Regions from separate parts of the Rhodoferax sp. LB1P47 genome, predicted to be linked through region 1. Evidence: predicted binding sites of a transcription regulator. Region 1 holds the regulator's gene; the other holds the start of a gene.
The links. Region 1 encodes FNR, which switches genes on or off when oxygen is low (the NO sensors DNR and NnrR bind a similar motif). Its sites were predicted from a motif close to TTGATNNNNATCAA; they were not measured.

Region 1 (9,124 bases):
GATGCAAGTTTAATTTAGTTGGGTTTAAGCAATTGCCAAACTGCCCGACACTGCGGGCCATTCCTTTTCAAGCGCCCGCCATGTCCAGCCTCTTCCTTACCCCTGCATTCAGCGCCGGTTTATTGCTCAGCCTGTCGCTGATCGTGGCCATTGGCCCGCAAAACGCCCACGTGCTGCGCATGGGGCTGCGCGGCCAGCATGTGGGCTTGACGGTGGCGGTGAGCATTGCGTCGGACGTGGCGCTGATCGCGCTGGGGGTGCTGGGGCTGGCGCAGTTGGGCGGCCTGCCGCGCGGGGTGCAGGCGGCGATGGTGTGCGGGGGCGTGGTGTTTTTGCTGGTCTACGGCTGGAAGGCCTGGGGGCGCTTTCGCGCTGGGTCGGCAGCGCACCAGGCCGTGGGCGAGCCGGTGGCGGCCATGAGCCGCCAGCAGGCGGTGGGCGCGGCGTTGGCCGTGGCGTGGCTGAACCCGCACGCGCTGGTGGAGACGCTGGTGCTGATCGGCACGGCCTCGCTGGCCTGGGGCACGCCGGGCAACACCTTCTTCGGCCTGGGCGCGGCCACCGGGTCTACCGTGTGGTTTGCGGGTCTGGGGGTGAGCGCCTTGTGGCTGGGGCAGCGCTTGCAGTCCCCGGCCCTGTGGCGGGCGCTGGATGGGCTGGTGGCGCTGATGATGTGGGGCACGGCGGGGATGCTGGCCTACGGCTTGCTGTAAGCAAGCGCTCTCATTTTTAACATCAAAAATAGGAGCTACTAGCGCATATTAAATATGCGCTAGAGGGTCTTTTTATGCTTTAAAAAAGACCTTAAATTCTCAACCCAAGTCCGGCCTGTCCACCAGCGTGGACAGCGGCAAATCGGCAATCTCTTGCAGCAGCAACGCCAGTTGCTGGCCCGAGGCATCGACCAAGGCCTGGCCTTTTTCCACGGTGGCGGCAGCCGCATTGCCCGCCGCGCCCGTGGGGTTGTAGTCCTGCATCTGCCAGCCCAGCTTGGCGCTTTTGCCGTTGCCCAGGATGGGGTACTTGGCGGCGCGGTCTTGCGAGGTGGATGGGAAATCGCGGGCCTGCTCCATGCGCACCCATTGCGGGCGCAGGGCCAGCATCATCGAGGTTTCGGTATCGCCCGCGTGGATGCCGAAGCGGTGTTCTTCGGGGCTGAACAAGTCGTTCGCAGCGCCCAGCGGCAGGTTGAACCAGCTGGCGCTGTAGACCAGCAGGCCATGCTCGGTGCGCAGGGTGCGGGCCACGATGTCCATCAGGCTGACCTGGCCGCCGTGGGCGTTAAAAATCAACAGCTTTTTGACCCCGCTGCGGGCCACACAGGCACCCAGCTCGGTCCAGACGCGGATCAGGGTTTCGCTGGACAGGGTGAGCGTACCGGGGAAGCGCACATGTTCGGGGCTGAAGCCGACCTGCTGGGTGGGCAGCACCAGTACCGACGCATCGGCAGGCAGGTGCGGCAGCGCGGCATGGATAACGCCATCGACCAGGGTGGTGTCCACGCTCAGCGGCAGGTGCGGGCCGTGTTGCTCGGTGGCGGCCACGGGCAGTACGGCGACGGTGCGGGCCGGGTCGAGCTGCGCGAAGTCGCGGGTGGTGAGGTCGGCCCAGAAGTGAGATTGAACGTGCATGGGGCGAATTTCACCACAGGCTTTGGCAGAACTCCATCACGCGTGGGTCCATGTCGTGCAGCAGCGCCCACACGGCCACCCCCACCAGCGATGCGCCGGCCAAGCGCATGCCCCAATCTTTACGCTGGGGGCTGCGCCAGGCTTGCAGGCGCAGCCAGAGCCACGGCCCGGCCACCAGGGTGATGCTGCTGCCCAGGGCAAACAAGGCCATGCACAACGCACCGTCCAGCGGGCCGCCGCTGAGGGATGCGACCAGCAGGGCCGAGTACAGCAAACCGCAGGGCATGAGCGCCCAGGCGGCCCCGGCCACAAACACCCACGAGCGACCGGCCAGGCGGGGCCGCAGCTTGGCCCACAGCGTGCTGCCCAGGCCATCGACCCACAGGGGTTGCCGCGCCAGCACCAGCAGCGTGCCGCCCCAGACCAGCACGGCCACGTGGAACAGCGTCCACACCGGGCGCAGCGCAGCGGCGGGGGCAGTGAGCCAGGCCAGGGTGTTGACGGTGGCGGCGGCCAAGGCGCCCGCCAGCGTGTAGCCCAGCAGGCGACCGGCTTGCAGTTGCAGCATGCCTTGGCGGGCCCCGGCCACCCGTACCACGCCGGTGCAGGCTGCGCCACACATGGCGGCGCAGTGCGGGCCACCGGCCAGGCCCATGAGCAGGGCGGTCCAGGCTAGGGTGGTGGACATGGGGTCAGGCCCTCACACCGGCCCTGTCTTTCTCCCGCAAGCGGGAGAGGGAGTAAGGCAGGACATCCGGCCCCCACCCCGACCCTCCCCTTGCGGGGGAGGGAGGAATATCGGGGTGAAATAAACGCCCCGGTCTTACCCAAGGCAAGCGCAGCGATGCCCCTTCGCAGAACACCGCAGAACTGGCTTTGCCAGGCTGCTGGTGTTGCCCCCTGCAAGGGGGGTGGCGAAAGATGCGAAGCACTGTAGCCTGGGGGTGAGTCAAATAACACGCGAAAACCGGGCGCGGTTGTGGTCGGCTTGCAGGTAGCGGTCGAACACCATAGCCACGGCGCGCACGAAGAACCAGCCGGTGGCGGTGACCTGGATGCTGGTGCCATCTACGCTGACCATGCCGGCCTGCACCAGCGGCTGCAAGGCCTGTAGCTCGGCGGCGAAGGTGGCTTTGAAGTCCACCAAATAGGCCAGTTCGATGGATTCAAACTGCACTGCGCCCTGGCACATCAGGGCCATGATGGTGGCGCGGCGCACCAGGTCGTCGCGGTTCAGGGCCAGGCCGCGCACCACGGGGAGCTGGCCCTGGTCGATCTTGTCGCAGTACTCCTCCAGGGTTTTGGCGTTCTGGCTGTAGGTGGGGCCGATGCGGCCAATGGCCGACACGCCCAGGCCCACCAGGTCGCAGTCGGGCTGGGTGCTGTAGCCCTGGAAGTTGCGGTGCAGCCGCCCCTGGCGCTTGGCCACGGCCAGGGTGTCGCCCGGCAGGGCGAAGTGGTCCATGCCCACGTACACGTAGCCCGCACCGATGAGCACATCCAGCGCCTGCGACAGCATGGCCAGTTTGTCGGCGGCGCTGGGCAGGTCGGCGGACAAGATGCGGCGCTGCGGCTTGAAGCGCTGGGGCAGGTGGGCGTAGGCGTAGAGGGCGATGCGGTCGGGGCGCAGCTGCACTATCTGCGCCAGGGTGCGGGCAAACGAGGTGGGGGTTTGGCGCGGCAGGCCGTAGATCAGGTCGGTGTTGATGGACCCAAAGCCCAGCCTGCGTGCATCCGCCACCAACCCAAATACATCCTCGGCGGGCTGCACGCGGTGCACGGCTTTTTGCACATCGGCATCGAAATCTTGCACGCCAAAGCTCAGGCGGTTGAAGCCCAGCGCCGCCAGGGTGGCCAGCCGGGTGGGGTCTACGGTGCGGGGATCGACCTCGATGGCGTATTCGCCGCCAGGGGCCAGGCTGAAATGCTGGCGCAGCAGGGCCATGAGCTGGGCCAGCTCGGCATCGCTCAAAAACGTAGGGCTGCCGCCGCCCAGGTGCAGCTGGCTAACCGCCCGGCCTGCGCCCAGCTGGGCGGTGTGCAGGACTATTTCGCGCTCCAGGTAATGCAGGTACTGCGCGCCGCGCTCGTGGCGTTTGGTAATGATTTTGTTGCAGGCGCAGTAGTAGCACAGCGATTCGCAAAACGGAATGTGGACGTAGAGCGACAGCGGCAGCGCGGTGGCGGTGTCTCGGCGCAGGCGCAGGGCGCGGGCGTAGTCGTCGCCGGTGAAGGCCTCCACAAACCGGTCGGCGGTGGGGTACGAGGTGTAGCGCGGCCCCGGCACGTCGTAGCGCTGTAAGAGTTCGGCAGAAATAGGCTCAGGCGTGGTGCGGATCATGGGCTGGAATGTGCCGCGAAGTCTGTTTCGCATCCTTGACGTGGATCAAGACCGTTGCAGATCGTTATGCAGACAATGGCTGCTTATAAAAAGTCCATACTGTGCGCATGAACCCATCTGCCATCAAAGTCGCCTGCTCGAACTGCAATCTGCGCGAGCTGTGCATGCCGCTGGGCCTGAACCAGGACGAGCTGGACCGCATCGACGGCCTGGTGGCCGTGCGCCGCAAGGTCAAACGCGGGGCCACGCTGTTCCGCAACGGCGAGGCGTTTACCGCGCTGTACGCCATCCGCACCGGGTTTTTCAAAACCTCCATCACCACCGAAGACGGGCGTGACCAGGTCACCGGCTTCCAGATGGCGGGCGAGATCATCGGGTTGGACGGCATCGTCCACGAGCAGCACACCTGCGACGCGGTGGCGCTGGAGGATGCCGAGGTCTGCGAGATGCCGTTTAACCGCATCGAAGAGCTGTCGCGCGAGGTCAACGCCTTGCAGCGCCATGTGCACAAAATCATGAGCCGCGAGATCGTGCGCGAGCACGGCGTGATGCTGCTGCTGGGCAGCATGCGGGCCGAAGAGCGGCTGGCGGCCTTTTTGCTGAACCTGGTGCAACGCCTGCATGCGCGTGGCTTCTCGCCGCTGGAGCTGGTACTGCGCATGACGCGCGAAGAAATCGGCAGCTACCTGGGCCTGAAGCTGGAGACGGTGAGCCGCACCTTCAGCAAATTTGCCGAGGACGGGATGGTGGAAGTCAAACAGCGCCACATCCGCATCCTGGATACCGATGCTTTAAAGCGCATCGTCAACCCCCAAGTCTGCATGTAAATAGGCTCACCCCCAGGCTACACACTGCCCCGGAATCGGCCCTTTGGGCCGAGAACGCATGTTTTCGCCAACCCCCCTTGCAGGGGGCAACACCAGCAGCCCAGCAAAGCCGGTTTTGCGGTGTTTTTGGTGGGCGTGCGTTCTGCCTTTAGGCATTGTTTTCACTATTTCGTTGGTACTGCGCCTGCGGGCGTGGCGGCGTGGTTGCGGCCCTGCATGGCGGGGGCCAGCGAACCCTGCTGGGCCAGGGTTTTGTTGATGTTCAAACCCTGGCGGTAATAGTCTTGCGCCAGCACCGGGTCTTGCTGGCTGAAGGCGATCCAGGCGGTGACCAACCCGGCCACCACCACGATCAGCGGGCCAGAGATGACCAGCCACACGTGGCCGAATTTCCACCAGGGTTGCGCGACAGACAGGCCCCCACCCCAACCCTCCCCCGGGGGGGGAGGGGGCATATTCGGGCCCCGTGTTACTCCCTCCCCCCCCGGGGGAGGGTTGGGGTGGGGGCGAGTGGGCGTGAACGGTGTGGACATAGGGCGGCCTTTATCGGGGGACGATGAACGTCGATTTTTCAGAAACGCGGTGTTGGCCGTCGGCGGTCTGGATGTCGAACACCACCGGGTGCGAACCCGGCGTGGCCGAACCGTAGGGGATGTGCAGCCGCACCGCCACCCAGCGCGACTGCACCGCACCCACCTCCACCACCGGGTCAGATGCCACGGCCAGCCCGGCCAGCCCGTGGGCGGCCAGGGTGTAGCGCTGGGGCGACTCGGTGGCGTTCATCACTTGCAGGCGGTAGACGTTCTCCAGCTGGCCCCCAGCCACAATGCGTGACAAGGCGGCGCGGTCGCGCACCACGTCTACTTTCAGCGGCGTGCGCATCGCCAGGCTGAAGCCCAGGCACAAGATCAGCGTCCACAGCAGCACGGTGTAGACCAGCACCCGAGGCCGCAGCACGCGGCGCAGCATCTGGCGGGCCGTCCAGCCCCCCTGGATGCCGTTCTGGGTGGCAAAGCGCACCAGCCCCCGGGCGTAGCCCATTTTGTCCATCACCCCATCGCACACGTCCACGCAGGCGGCGCAGTTGATGCACTCGTATTGCAGGCCCTGGCGGATGTCGATGCCGGTGGGGCAGACCTGCACGCACAGGGTGCAGTCCACACACGAGCCCAGGCCCAGCGTGGCAGGGTCGGCCTTGCGCGAGCGGGCCCCGCGCGGTTCGCCCCGGGCGGTGTCGTAGCTGACGATGAGCGTGTCCTTGTCGAACATGGCGCTCTGGAAGCGGGCGTAGGGGCACATGTATTTGCACACCTGCTCGCGCATGAAGCCTGCGTTGCCGTAGGTGGCGGCGCTGTAGAACAAGCCCCAAAAGACCTCCCACGAGCCAAAGCTCAGGTCCAGCGACTCTTGCAGCAGCGCATACGTGGGCGTGAAGTACGACACAAAGGTAAAGCCGGTCCACAGCGACAGCAGCATCCACACCGCGTGCTTGGCCCACTTTTTCCCCAGCTTGGCGGTAGACAAAGGGCCACCGTCCAGCCGCATGCGGGCGCTGCGGTCGCCCTCGATGCGGCGCTCGATCCACATAAAAATTTCGCTGTACACGGTTTGCGGGCAGGCAAAGCCACACCACAGCCGCCCGGCCACGGCGGTGAACAAAAACAGCGACAGGGCCGACACCACCAGCAAGCCGGTGAGGTAGATGAAATCCTGCGGGTACAGCACCAGCCCAAACAGGTAAAAGCGCCGCGCCGCCAGGTCCAGCAGCACCGCCTGGCGCTCGCCGTATTGCAGCCACGGCAGGCCGTAGAACACCAACTGCGTGAGGAACACCATGCCCCAGCGCCAGCGGGCAAACAGGCCCTGCACCGAGCGTGGATAGATCTTGGGCTGGGCCGCATACAGCGACACCAGCTCGCCCTCGGCAGGGATGATGGGGATGGTTTTACGGGGCTGCATGGACGGAAGGCATGGTGGGTATAGCGGGAGTAAGGCAGGACATCCGGCCCCCACCCCAGCCCTCCCCCAGAGGGGGAGGGAGAAGATGCATTACCCCCTCCCTCTTCGGGGGAGGGCTGGGGTGGGGGCGGGCAGCCACCAACAATGTATGCATACGTGAACCCAACTACGGGGTCGCTTTATTCGACAAGCCCCACACATAACTCGTCAACACGTGGATCTGCGCCTCGGTCAGCTTGCCCTGCTGGGCGGGCATCTGGTTGGTTTTGCCGTTGTTGACCATCGCGATAATGGCGGCCTCGCCCCAGCCGTGCAGCCAGGTGTCGTCGGCCAGATTGGGTGCGCCCAGGGCCGGGTTGCCCTTGCCGCCCACGCCGTGGCAGGCGGCGCACACGCCAAACTTGGACTTGCCCAGGGCGGCACGCAGCGAGTCGTGCGGACTGCCGGACAGGCTGAGCACGTAGTTGGCCACGTTCTTCACATCGTCCGGCGTGCCCACGGCAGCGGCCATCGGCGGCATCTGGCCGATGCGGCCCTGGTGCAGGGTTTCGGCAATTTTCTCCGGGCTGCCGCCGTACAGCCAGTCGCCGTCGGCCAGATTGGGAAAGCCCTTGCTGCCGCGTGCGTCCGAGCCGTGGCACTGGGCGCAGTTGTTCATGAACAGGCGTTCGCCCACCCCCATGGCCTGCGCGTTGCCCGCCAGCTTCTCCGGCGGCAAGGCGGTGAAGTTGGCGTATAGCGGCTCCAGCGCCTGGTTGGCCTGGACCACCTCGCCCTCATATTCGCCCACCTGGGTCCAGCCCAGCGTGCCTTTGTAGCTGCCCAGGCCGGGGTAGACCACCAGGTAGCCGATGGAGAACAGCACCGTCAAAATGAACAAGCCCACCCACCAAATGGGCAGCGGGTTGTTCATCTCGCGCAGGTCGCCATCCCACACGTGGCCGGTGGTGTTGTCGGCCTGGAACGGCACTTTTTTGCGTGCCGTAACCCACAGCAGCAACAGGCAGGCGGCAATGCTGACGATAGAGACGGCGGTAATAAAAACCGACCAAAAGTCGCTGGTGAAATCACTCATAAAAATTCCTCGTGGGCTCAGTCTTGCTGGAAGGGCAGCTGCGCCGCTTCCTCAAACTGCGCTTTATTGCGGCGCGAAAACGCCCAGACCCAGATACCGATAAAGGTGACGAAGCTGCAAACAGTGGCGATAACGCGCAAGGTGGTGACATCCATAAAAGGCTTTCTGCATCAAGGGGCGCTGGCGGGTGCAGCGGGGGCTGGCGCGGCCTGCAAGGCAAGCTGGTCGGACAAAGCCCGGCCCAGCACTTGCAGGTAGGCGATCAGCGCGTCTTGCTCGGTCTTGCCTTGCACGGCGGCGGCACCAGCGGCAATTTCGGCATCGGTGTAGGGCACGCCCACGCTGCGCAAGGCCTTCATGCGGGGCGCTACCACGGCCGGATCGACGATGGCTTTTTCCAGCCAGGCGTAGGCGGGCATGTTGGACTCGGGCACCACGTCACGCGGGTTGTTCAGGTGGATGCGGTGCCACTCGTCGCTGTACTTGCCGCCCACGCGGTGCAGGTCCGGCCCGGTGCGCTTGCTGCCCCACTGGAACGGGTGGTCGTAAACAAATTCACCGGCTACCGAGTAGTGGCCGTAGCGCAGCGTTTCGGCGCGGAACGGGCGGATCATCTGCGAATGGCAGTTGTAGCAGCCCTCGCGCAGATAAATGTCGCGGCCTAGCAGTTGCAGCGGGGTGTAGGGCTTGAGGCCGGTCACGGCTTCAGTGGTGGACTTCTGGAAGAACAGCGGCACGATCTCCACCAGCCCGCCCACGGCGACCACCAGCAAGATCAGCACGATCATCAAAAAGTTATTCGTCTCGATCTTTTCGTGCGAGAAAAACGCAATCGGTTTGTTGTTGTCAGCCATGTTCTGCTCCTCAAGCGTGGGCGGGTTGGAACGACGGCACAGGCACCAGCACCGAGCGCCCGGAGACCGCCGTCATCCACACGTTCCAGGCCATCACCAGCATGCCGCCCAGGTACAGCAGGCCACCCACCATGCGCACCACATAAAACGGGAAAGTGGCCTTGACGCTCTCCACAAAGGTGTAGGTCAGGGTGCCGTCGGTGTTCACCGCGCCCCACATCAGGCCCTGCATGACCCCGGCAATCCACATCGCGGCGATGTAGAAAACCACGCCAATCGTGGCCATCCAGAAGTGCAACTCAATCGCCTTGATGCTGTACATGGTCTTGCCACCAAACATGCGCGGAATCAGGTAGTACAGCGAACCCATGGTCACAAAACCCACCCAGCCCAAAGCGCCAGAATGCACGTGGCCGACCGTCCAATCGGTGTAGTGG
Region 2 (9,124 bases), on a different contig from region 1:
CGCCCCAGGTGCCCACGGCCTTTTCCAGCACGCCCGCCATCGACGGGTTTTTGAGTGCCGCCAGTTCAGGCTGGGTGGTGATGCCCAGCGACAGCAACGACACCGCCATCAGCAGCACCAGGCACACCAAAAAGCCCATCACTGTGGCGCGGCCCACGTCTTTGCGCTCACGGGCGCGGGCCGAGTACACGCTGGCCCCCTCGATGCCAATAAACACCCACACCGTCACCAGCATGGTGCTTTTGACCTGGTCCAGCACCGAGCCCAGCTGGGCATTGCCCCAGAAGTCGAGCCGGAAAGTGTCTATCTGGAAAGCCATCGCCACCAGCACGATAAACAGCAGCAGCGGCACCACCTTGGCCAGCGTGACCACGGCGTTCAGTACTGCCGCACCCTGTATGCCGCGCAGCACCAGCAGGTGGATGGCCCACAGCGCAATGGACGCGCCCAGCACGGCGGCGGGCGTATTGCCGTCGCCCAGCACCGGAAAGAAGTAGCCCAGCGCACCAAAGGCCGCCACCAGGTAACCCACGTTGCCAATCCAGGCGCTGATCCAGTAGCCCCAGGCCGAGTTAAAACCCACGTATTCGCCCGACAAGGCACGGGCATAGGCGTACACGCCGTTGTCCAGCTCCGGCTTGCGCAGCGACAGCATTTGGTAGACGCGGGCCAGGGTCAGCATGCCCACGCCGGTGATGGTCCAGCCGATCAGAATAGCCCCCGCACCGGCCCCCGCCGCCATGTTTTGCGGCAGGCCAAAAATGCCACTGCCAATGATGGAGCCCACCACCAGGGCCACCAGCAGGCCGAGGCCCAGCGTGCCGGGAGCCCGTGCCACCGCAGTCGGTTTGGGAAAAGGTGTAGCCGATGGGGTCATAACGTGCTCTCAGACGACAGTGGTTGAAGAACTTACGGTATCCAAGCTCCACGGCCTGTGTCTGTGCGCTGACAGACATAGCGACGCTCCATGTACCGACATTGCCAGTGTTTCCCGGCCAGCGGGTGCGGCCCTTGATGCATATCAAATGGCAGCCAAGTTGCCTGTGTTCGCTACCGCACAGATGGATGCCACCCGGGCCGCGCGTGGACCCAGCAGCACGGTTGCGGGCTATCGCCGTTAGGTAACTGCCCCTAATCACCACTCTATGTGCGCTAGCACATGGCGGGCCGCTGGGCATTTGTAGACCATCCGTTACGCGTCAAGTACGCACTGTTTGGCTGCGCAGCCAGAGATTTCATCAAACCATCGCAGTCTGCTGTTTTCATGGCGATGGCCCATTTTTTGGAAAGCTCGTACCGCATGACACCCACCACTACGCCTTTGCTACCGAAGCCGGTTACCCATCCCGCCCGCAATCTGGACCATTGGACCCATGCGAAGTTGGCGCCCCTGAGCGGGGGTATTTCTACCGTGGCCTTGCAGCTGGCCTTTATGGACTGGTTGCTGCACCTGTCGCGCAACCCGGGGCAAATGGCCGAACTGCGGGTGGCCGCTGGGCAAGAAGCGGCGCTGCTGGCGGGCGAGCTGGTGGCGCTGCATGCGGCCGCATTTGCGGATGCACCACAGCCGCCCGGCCACTTGCTGCAAGACCGGCGGTTTTCCGATCCGGCATGGCAAACCTGGCCCTTCAACCTCTACAGCCAGACATTTTTGCGCACGCAAGCGTGGTGGCAGCGCGCCAGCACGGGGGTGCGGGGCGTGTCCAAACACCATGAAGATGTGGTCAGTTTTACGCTACGGCAGTTGCTGGACACCTTGTCGCCCGCCAACCAGGTGGCCACCAACCCGGTGGTGTTGCAGCGCATGGCCGACACCGGCGGGGCCAGCCTGTGGCAGGGGTTTCAAAACTACCAGGACGACATGCAACTGCTGCGGGCACAGGCCGCACCGCTGGGCACCGATGCCTACCCCGTGGGCACGGTGGTGGCCACATCGCCGGGGCAGGTGGTGTTTCGCAACCGGCTGATCGAGCTGATCCAGTACACGCCCAGCGGTGACAGCGTGCACCCCGAGCCGATTTTGATCGTGCCGGCCTGGATCATGAAGTACTACATCCTGGACCTGTCGCCGGGCAACTCGCTGGTCAAATACCTGGTGGACCAGGGCTTTACCGTGTTTGTGGTGTCGTGGACCAACCCGACAGCGCACGACCGCGACCTGGGCATGGACGACTACCTGCGCATGGGCGTGGTGGACGCGCTGGAGGCGGTCTGCACCGTGCTGCCCAATCAAAAAGTACACGCAGTGGGCTACTGCCTGGGGGGCACCCTGCTGTCGATGGCCGCTGCGGCGATGGGGCGCGATGGCGATGGGCGGCTGGCCTCGCTGACGCTGCTGGCGGCCCAGACCGACTTCTCCGAACCCGGTGAGCTGGCCTTGTTCATCGACGAAAGCCAGATCGCCCTGCTGGAAGACAGCATGTGGGACAAGGGCTACCTGGACAACCAGCAAATGGCCGGTGCGTTCCAGATGATCAGCTCGACCGACCTGGTGTGGTCGCGCATGCTGCACGACTACCTGATGGGCCAACGCACGCCGGTGGGCGATGTGATGGCCTGGAACGCCGATGGCACCCGTTTGCCCTACCGCATGCACACCGAATACCTGCGCAGCCTGTACCTGCACAACGACCTGGCGCGGGGCCGCTACCCGGTGCGGGGCAAGCCGGTGGCGCTAACCGATATAGGCTGCCCGATTTTTTGCGTGGGCACCGTGCGCGACCACGTGGCACCCTGGCGCTCGGTCTACAAGCTGCACTTGCTGACCGACGTGGAGCTGACCTTTTTGCTCACATCGGGCGGGCACAACGTGGGCATCGTCAACCCGCCGGGCGTGCCGCACCGCAGCTACCAGGTGCAGATCCGCCAGCATGACGGCAAGTTTGTAGACCCGGATACCTGGCTGGCCGCCACGCCCGAGCAAGAGGGATCTTGGTGGCCCGTGTGGGCAGACTGGCTACAGGCCCGCTCCGGCCCCTTGGGCGCGCTGCCCAGCATGGGAGCCGAGGCGCAGGGGCTGCCGCTGCTCGGCCCGGCACCCGGCACCTATGTGTTGCAAAAATAAACCGCAGCCCCTGACCGCAATAGGCGCAGCTTGAACACCCATCTCACCCAATGGTTCAGCCATTTTTTGCGCCGCCACGGCCGGTTGCAGCATTTTTCCCGGCATCCCCTGGGCGATGCGCTGGCCCGCCCGGGCCCCCAGGAGGCGGCATCCCCGCCGATGGCCGCCGCGCTGTTGCAGGTGGCGCAAGACGACCCGGCGGCGGCCATAGCCCGTCTGGAGTCGTGCGCCGAGGGGCTGAGTGGTGCGGAAGCGGCCCTGCGCCTACAGCAGGTCGGCCCGAATGAAATAGCCCATGAAAAGCCGGTTCCCGCATGGCTGCACTTGTGGCGTTGCTATAAAAATCCTTTTAATGTGTTGCTCACCGTGCTGGCCGTGGTGTCGTATCTCAGCGCCGATGCCAAAGCCACCACCGTGATTGCCGCGATGGTGGTGCTCAGCACCGTGGTGCGCTTTGTGCAAGAAGGCCGCTCCCACACAGCGGCCGAGAGCCTGAAGGCGCTGGTCGGCAACACCGCCACCGTGCTGCGCCGCACGGGCAGTCAGCCTGCGGGCACACCGACACCCCACGTGGAAATAGCCCTGCGCCAGCTCGTTCCTGGCGACATCGTGGTGCTGTCGGCGGGCGACATGGTGCCTGCCGACTGCCGGGTGCTGTCGGCCCGTGACCTGTTCATCGCCCAGTCGGCCATGACGGGCGAGTCCTTGCCGGTCGAAAAATTTGTCGAGCGCCGGGGCACGGCCGAGGGGGTGCTGGAGCAAAGCAACCTGGTCTTTCTGGGCACCAATGTGGTATCGGGCACGGCCACGGCGCTGGTGGTGGCCACCGGCAACCGCAGCTACTTTGGCACGCTGTCGGCCAAGGTCACGGCCACAGATGCCGCGCCCAATGCGTTCCAGGCCGGGGTCAACAGCGTCAGTTGGCTGCTGATCCGTTTTGCCGGGGTGATGACGCCCATCGTGCTGCTGGTCAACGGCTTTACCAAGGGCAACTGGGCGGAGGCGTTTTTGTTCGCCCTGTCGGTGGCCGTGGGGTTGACCCCCGAGATGCTGCCGATGGTGGTCACCTCCACCCTGGCCAAGGGCGCGGTGCTGCTGTCGCGCAAAAAGGTGGTGGTCAAGCGGCTGGATGCGATCCAGAACCTGGGCGCGATGGATGTGCTGTGTACCGACAAAACCGGCACCTTGACGCAAGACAAAATTGCCCTGGCCCGCCATACCGACGTGTTTGGCCGCAACTCTGAAGAGGTGTTGAATTTCGCCTTTTTGAACAGCTACTACCAGACCGGCCTGAAGAACCTGCTGGACCGCGCGGTACTGGACCATGTGGAGCTGCCCACCGAGCTCAAGCTCAAGCAGGACTACCGCAAGATTGACGAGATTCCGTTCGACTTCGAGCGCCGCCGCATGTCGGTTGTGGTGTCCGAGCGCGATGCGCACCACGAACTGATTTGCAAAGGCGCGGTGGAAGAAGTGCTGGCCATTTGCAGCCATGTGCGCCTGGATGAGGGCAGCGGCCCCCAAGAGCAGCCGTTGGATGCCGCCATGCTGGAGCGCGTGCAGCAGTACACCCACCGGCTCAACGGCGAAGGCCTGCGGGTGGTGGCCGTGGCCATGAAAGAGCTGCCGAATAGCCAGACTGTTTACGCGGTGGCCGACGAGGCCGCGCTGACACTGGTGGGCTACATCGCCTTTTTAGACCCGCCCAAAGACTCTGCCGCCCCGGCGCTGCAAGCCCTGGCTGCCCACGGCATCCGCACGCTGGTGCTGACGGGCGACAACGCAGTGGTGACCGCCCGCGTCTGCAAGCAGGTGGGCCTGGTGGCCGGAACCGTGATGCTGGGTGCAGCGGTTGAAAAAATGGATGACACGGCCCTGGCCCAGGCGGTGCAGCAGCACCAGGTGTTTGCCAAGCTCACGCCGCTGCACAAGGAGCGCATCGTGCGCGCCCTGCGCGGGCTGGGCCATGTGGTGGGCTTTATGGGCGACGGCATCAACGACGCGCCTGCGCTGCGGGCGGCAGATATTGGTATCTCGGTCGATACGGCGGTAGACATTGCCAAAGAAGCCGCCGACATCATCCTGCTGGAAAAAAGCCTGCTGGTGCTGGATGAAGGCGTGGTCATCGGCCGCAGCACCTTCTGCAACATGCTGAAGTACATCCGCATGACGGCTAGCTCCAACTTTGGCAACGTGCTGTCGGTGCTGGTGGCCAGTGCCTTTTTACCCTTCCTGCCCATGCTGCCCCTTCAGTTGCTGCTACAAAATTTGCTGTACGACATCTCGCAAACCGGCATACCTTTTGACAACGTAGACCCGGAGCTGGTGGCCAAGCCGCTGCAATGGAACCCGGCCGACATAGGCCGCTTCATGGTGTTTTTTGGCCCCATCAGCTCCATTTTTGACATCAGCACGTTTGCGCTGATGTGGTGGGTGCTGGGGGCCAATAGTTTGGCGCAGCAAACGCTGTTCCAGTCGGGCTGGTTTGTGGTGGGGCTGCTCACGCAGACCCTGGTGGTGCACATGCTGCGCACCCCCAAGATCCCGTTTGTAGAGAGCCGGGCCGCCACGCCGCTGCTGCTGATGTCACTGGCCACCATAGCCGTGGGCATCTATTTGCCGATGGGGCCGCTGGCGGAATACTTCAAGCTACAGGCCCTGCCGCTGCCTTATTTCGGCTGGCTGCTGGGGATCTTGCTGGGCTATGGGCTGCTGACAACGTGGATGAAGCGGTACTACATCCGGCGGTTTGGCTGGCAGTGATGGGGAATTACAAGTGTTTTATGCCTCTAGCGCATATATCTACTGCGCAAGAAGCTATCTTTATAGTAGCAATTTCCCAAAGTGCGCCTGCTTGCTTTAGATCAAGCTTTATCCACATCGGCTCCGCTTGCCACCGTTTTGACACACCGTCTGCCCAGACTAGTTGCTGAACCCTGCTAACCCAAGGACTCCATGCAAAAAACCCAAGCGGTGGCCGCGCTCGGCCAGCACAAACTGATGCTCCCTACCTGGGTGCACGCGGCACTGGCGGCCAATGACCGGCTCAAGGTGTACCTGACCGTGTTGCAGGCCGCCGCAGAGCATGCATTGCACCCCAAGCGCGACGCGCTCGACCTGGCCCACGAGATGGCCGCCGCCGGCTTGCAGGGCGTGTGGTTGCAAGACCTTGCCGCAGCGGCGCGGCGGGTAGACAAAGACCTGCTGCTGCCCGATCTGCCCAAGCTGGTGCAGGACTTCAGGGACGACCTGGCCACGATGGCCCGCCCGGTGCTGGACGGCGCGGCAATGGGTACAGAGCCCGCCGCACGGGTGCAGCACTGGCTCGACTGGCTGGCCGCGTTGCCGGTGGACCGGCTGACCGACAAGCAGGTGGAGGCGCTTACCCACGGCAAACGCGGCGGGGCGGACAGCCTGCACCTGCTGGTGATGGACCTGCACAAGCAGATCAACCAGCTCTCCAGCGCCTTGGCCACCGAAGTGATTGACGGCGCCAATGTGTGGGAGCTGCAGCCCGGCGACCACGTGCGGGTAGCCGCCTTTATGCGCGGGCTGAACCGCACGGCGGGCCTGAAGTTCGACCACCCCGGGCTGGACACCAGCGCCACCCGCGACGGCGAGCGCCTGCTGCTGCAAAACGACATTGGCACCAATGACGCGCATGTGCTGGTGATGCAGGTCACCGCCCATGCCATCAGCCTGACCTATTCCGACCTGCACCGCGAGCGGCTGGAGTTCTTTCAGGCGCTGTTGCTGCCCTTGGGCGCGCAGTGGTCGGCGCTGGAGTCCCGCACCCAGGCCGAGCTGAATGGCGGCGAGGCCTATTCGGTGTCCACCGCCCAGTTTGACTGCGCCAGCGATGCCGCGCTGGAACAGGCGCTGGAGGGCATAGGCTCGCGCATCGTGTTCCTGATCGACTGGAACCGCGCCCGCAAGCGGCTACAGGCCTTTGTGGGCAAGGCCGATGCCATCGCCGTGCTGGCCGAGGCGGCCCGGCGTGACGTGGGCCACCGCGCCTGGCTACAGATCGGCGGTGAACGGACCATCTTCGCGGCCATGCAGGCAGCGGGCGAGGGCGCTTTCCGCATTGGCGACCGGCTCGACGAGGTGCTGGGCGCCGCCGATGCCCGTGGTTTTTTGGTGGCGGTGCTGGAGCTGGCCTGCAAGGTTTTGCAGGCAGGCCAGCCACCCGCCCTGGCCGTGGACGAAACCCGCATGCTGCTGGCCCAGCGCGTGCGCCAGCGCAGCAGCGAATTCGACCTGCTGGCCGAACACGCCGCCTACTGCCACGCGCTGGCGCAGGCAGTCAGCGACGGGCTGGCGCACGGCGTGGAAAGTTCGGGCAAAGCGGCCAAAGCGTTGGCGGCCCAGGCCAAAATCTGGGAACGCAAGGCCGACCATTTGGTGATGCAGGCGCGCGAGAAAGCCCAGCGCCAGCCCCGCTGGCGGCCGATTGTGGCGCTGGCCGAGCAGTCGGACGCAGTGGCCGATGCCTTGGAGGAGGCCGCCTTTTTAATCAGCCTGGTGGCCGACGACCACCACAAAGGCTGGACTGCCGAGGTGCGCAAAGTGCTGGGCCGCCTGGCCGCCACGGTGCTGGAGGCCACGCAAGACTACGTGAAGGCGCTGGCCATCGCGCAGACTTTGGGCGCAGACAGCCTTGCCAGCGACAACGATGCCTTTTTGGCCGTGACGTGGCGCGTGCTGCAAGCCGAGCGACAGTGCGATGCCTTGCTGCGCGATGCGCGGCGGGTGATTTTGGCCACCGTGCAGGATGCCCCTTCGCTGATGCTGGCGAATGACCTGGCCGTGGCGCTGGAACTCGCCTCGGACCACTTGCTGACAGCGGGCTATGCGCTGCGCGATGTGGCCTTTGGCAATGCAGGGGTGCATTAATGCCGCACCGCCACGAACACCACAAACACCACGGTGCGCACGCCAAACTGCCTGCGCTGGTACTGCCGCCCCCTTCCGCTCCGCTACCGACGATTCCACTCGCCGAGGCACCGCCGCTGGCCTGGCCCGACGAGGTGTATCTGGTGGGCTGCGGCAACGCGGCCGACAGCCACTTGCAGCCCTCGGGCCAAACGATGGGTTTCAAGGCCTGGAATTTGCTGCGCATGGCCCAGATGGGGCTGCCCGTGCCACCGGCCTTTGTGCTGGGTACGCACTACTGCACCGACCCGGCCGCCCGGGCGCTGGCAGCCCGCCCCGGGCTGTGGCAACCCGGCTTGCACGCCCTGGAGCAGGCAGCAGGGCAGGTGTTTGCTAGCGTGCGGTGCCCGCTGCTGGTGTCGGTGCGCTCGGGCGCGCCGGTGTCCATGCCCGGCATGATGGAGACGCTGCTTAACATCGGCTTGTGCGATGCCACGGTAGACGGCGTGCTGCGCCAAACCGGCAACCCCCGCCTGGTGTGGGATGCCTACCGGCGCCTGGTGGCCACCTATGGCGAGGTGGTGGCAGGCCTGCCCGTGGGCGTGTTTGACGCGGCCACGCGGGCCTTGGTGGGCACGCGGGATGAACGGGATTTGGACTTTGCCGATCTGCGCCTGCTGACCCAGCGTTTTCTGGCGGCCTACGCACAGGCGGCAGGCCAGCCGTTTCCCCAAGACCCGCAGCGGCAATTGGCCGGAGCCATCCAGGCGGTGCTGGCCTCTTGGCAATCTGACAAGGCGTGTGCTTACCGGCGCATGAACCAGATTGCCGATGCCATTGGCACCGCCGTGACCGTGCAGCGCATGGTGTTTGGCAACGCCGGTGGCGCATCGGGCGCGGGTGTGGGCTTTACCCGCGACCCGGCCACCGGGGAACCCGCGCTGTGGGTGGACTTTTTGTTCAACGCGCAGGGCGAAGATGTGGTGTCGGGCCGGCGCAGCGCCCACGGGCACGATGAACTGGCGGCCGTGCTGCCTGCGGTCTGGGGCGCTTTGCAAGCGGCGGCGCAGCAGCTGGAAGCCAGCTTTGGCGACATGCAGGACTTTGAGTTCACCGTGCAGCAGGGCCAGCTGTTCATGCTGCAAACCCGCAGCGGCAAGCGTACCCCCCAGGCCGCAGCCCGTA

Region 2: the regulator FNR is predicted to act here: its motif matches at 5,919-5,932, upstream of AC0969_RS05340 (phosphate transport regulator).

What each region holds. Positions count from the first base shown of each region.
Region 1 covers NZ_JBWMAU010000010.1:112,851-121,974, forward strand. Annotated here, with positions in the region: gene AC0969_RS12860 (LysE/ArgO family amino acid transporter) at 81-713, shown strand; gene AC0969_RS12865 (creatininase family protein) at 813-1,631, opposite strand; gene AC0969_RS12870 (sulfite exporter TauE/SafE family protein) at 1,642-2,319, opposite strand; gene hemN (oxygen-independent coproporphyrinogen III oxidase) at 2,581-3,972, opposite strand; gene fnr (fumarate/nitrate reduction transcriptional regulator Fnr) at 4,080-4,799, shown strand; gene AC0969_RS12885 (FixH family protein) at 4,964-5,254, opposite strand; gene ccoG (cytochrome c oxidase accessory protein CcoG) at 5,343-6,758, opposite strand; gene ccoP (cytochrome-c oxidase, cbb3-type subunit III) at 6,925-7,833, opposite strand; gene AC0969_RS12900 (cbb3-type cytochrome oxidase subunit 3) at 7,851-7,988, opposite strand; gene ccoO (cytochrome-c oxidase, cbb3-type subunit II) at 8,004-8,687, opposite strand; gene ccoN (cytochrome-c oxidase, cbb3-type subunit I) at 8,698-9,124, opposite strand, start outside.
Region 2 covers NZ_JBWMAU010000002.1:308,339-317,462, reverse strand. Annotated here, with positions in the region: gene arcD (arginine-ornithine antiporter) at 1-877, opposite strand, end outside; gene AC0969_RS05350 (PHA/PHB synthase family protein) at 1,301-3,064, shown strand; gene mgtA (magnesium-translocating P-type ATPase) at 3,095-5,827, shown strand; gene AC0969_RS05340 (phosphate transport regulator) at 6,020-7,960, shown strand; gene AC0969_RS05335 (PEP/pyruvate-binding domain-containing protein) at 7,960-9,124, shown strand, end outside.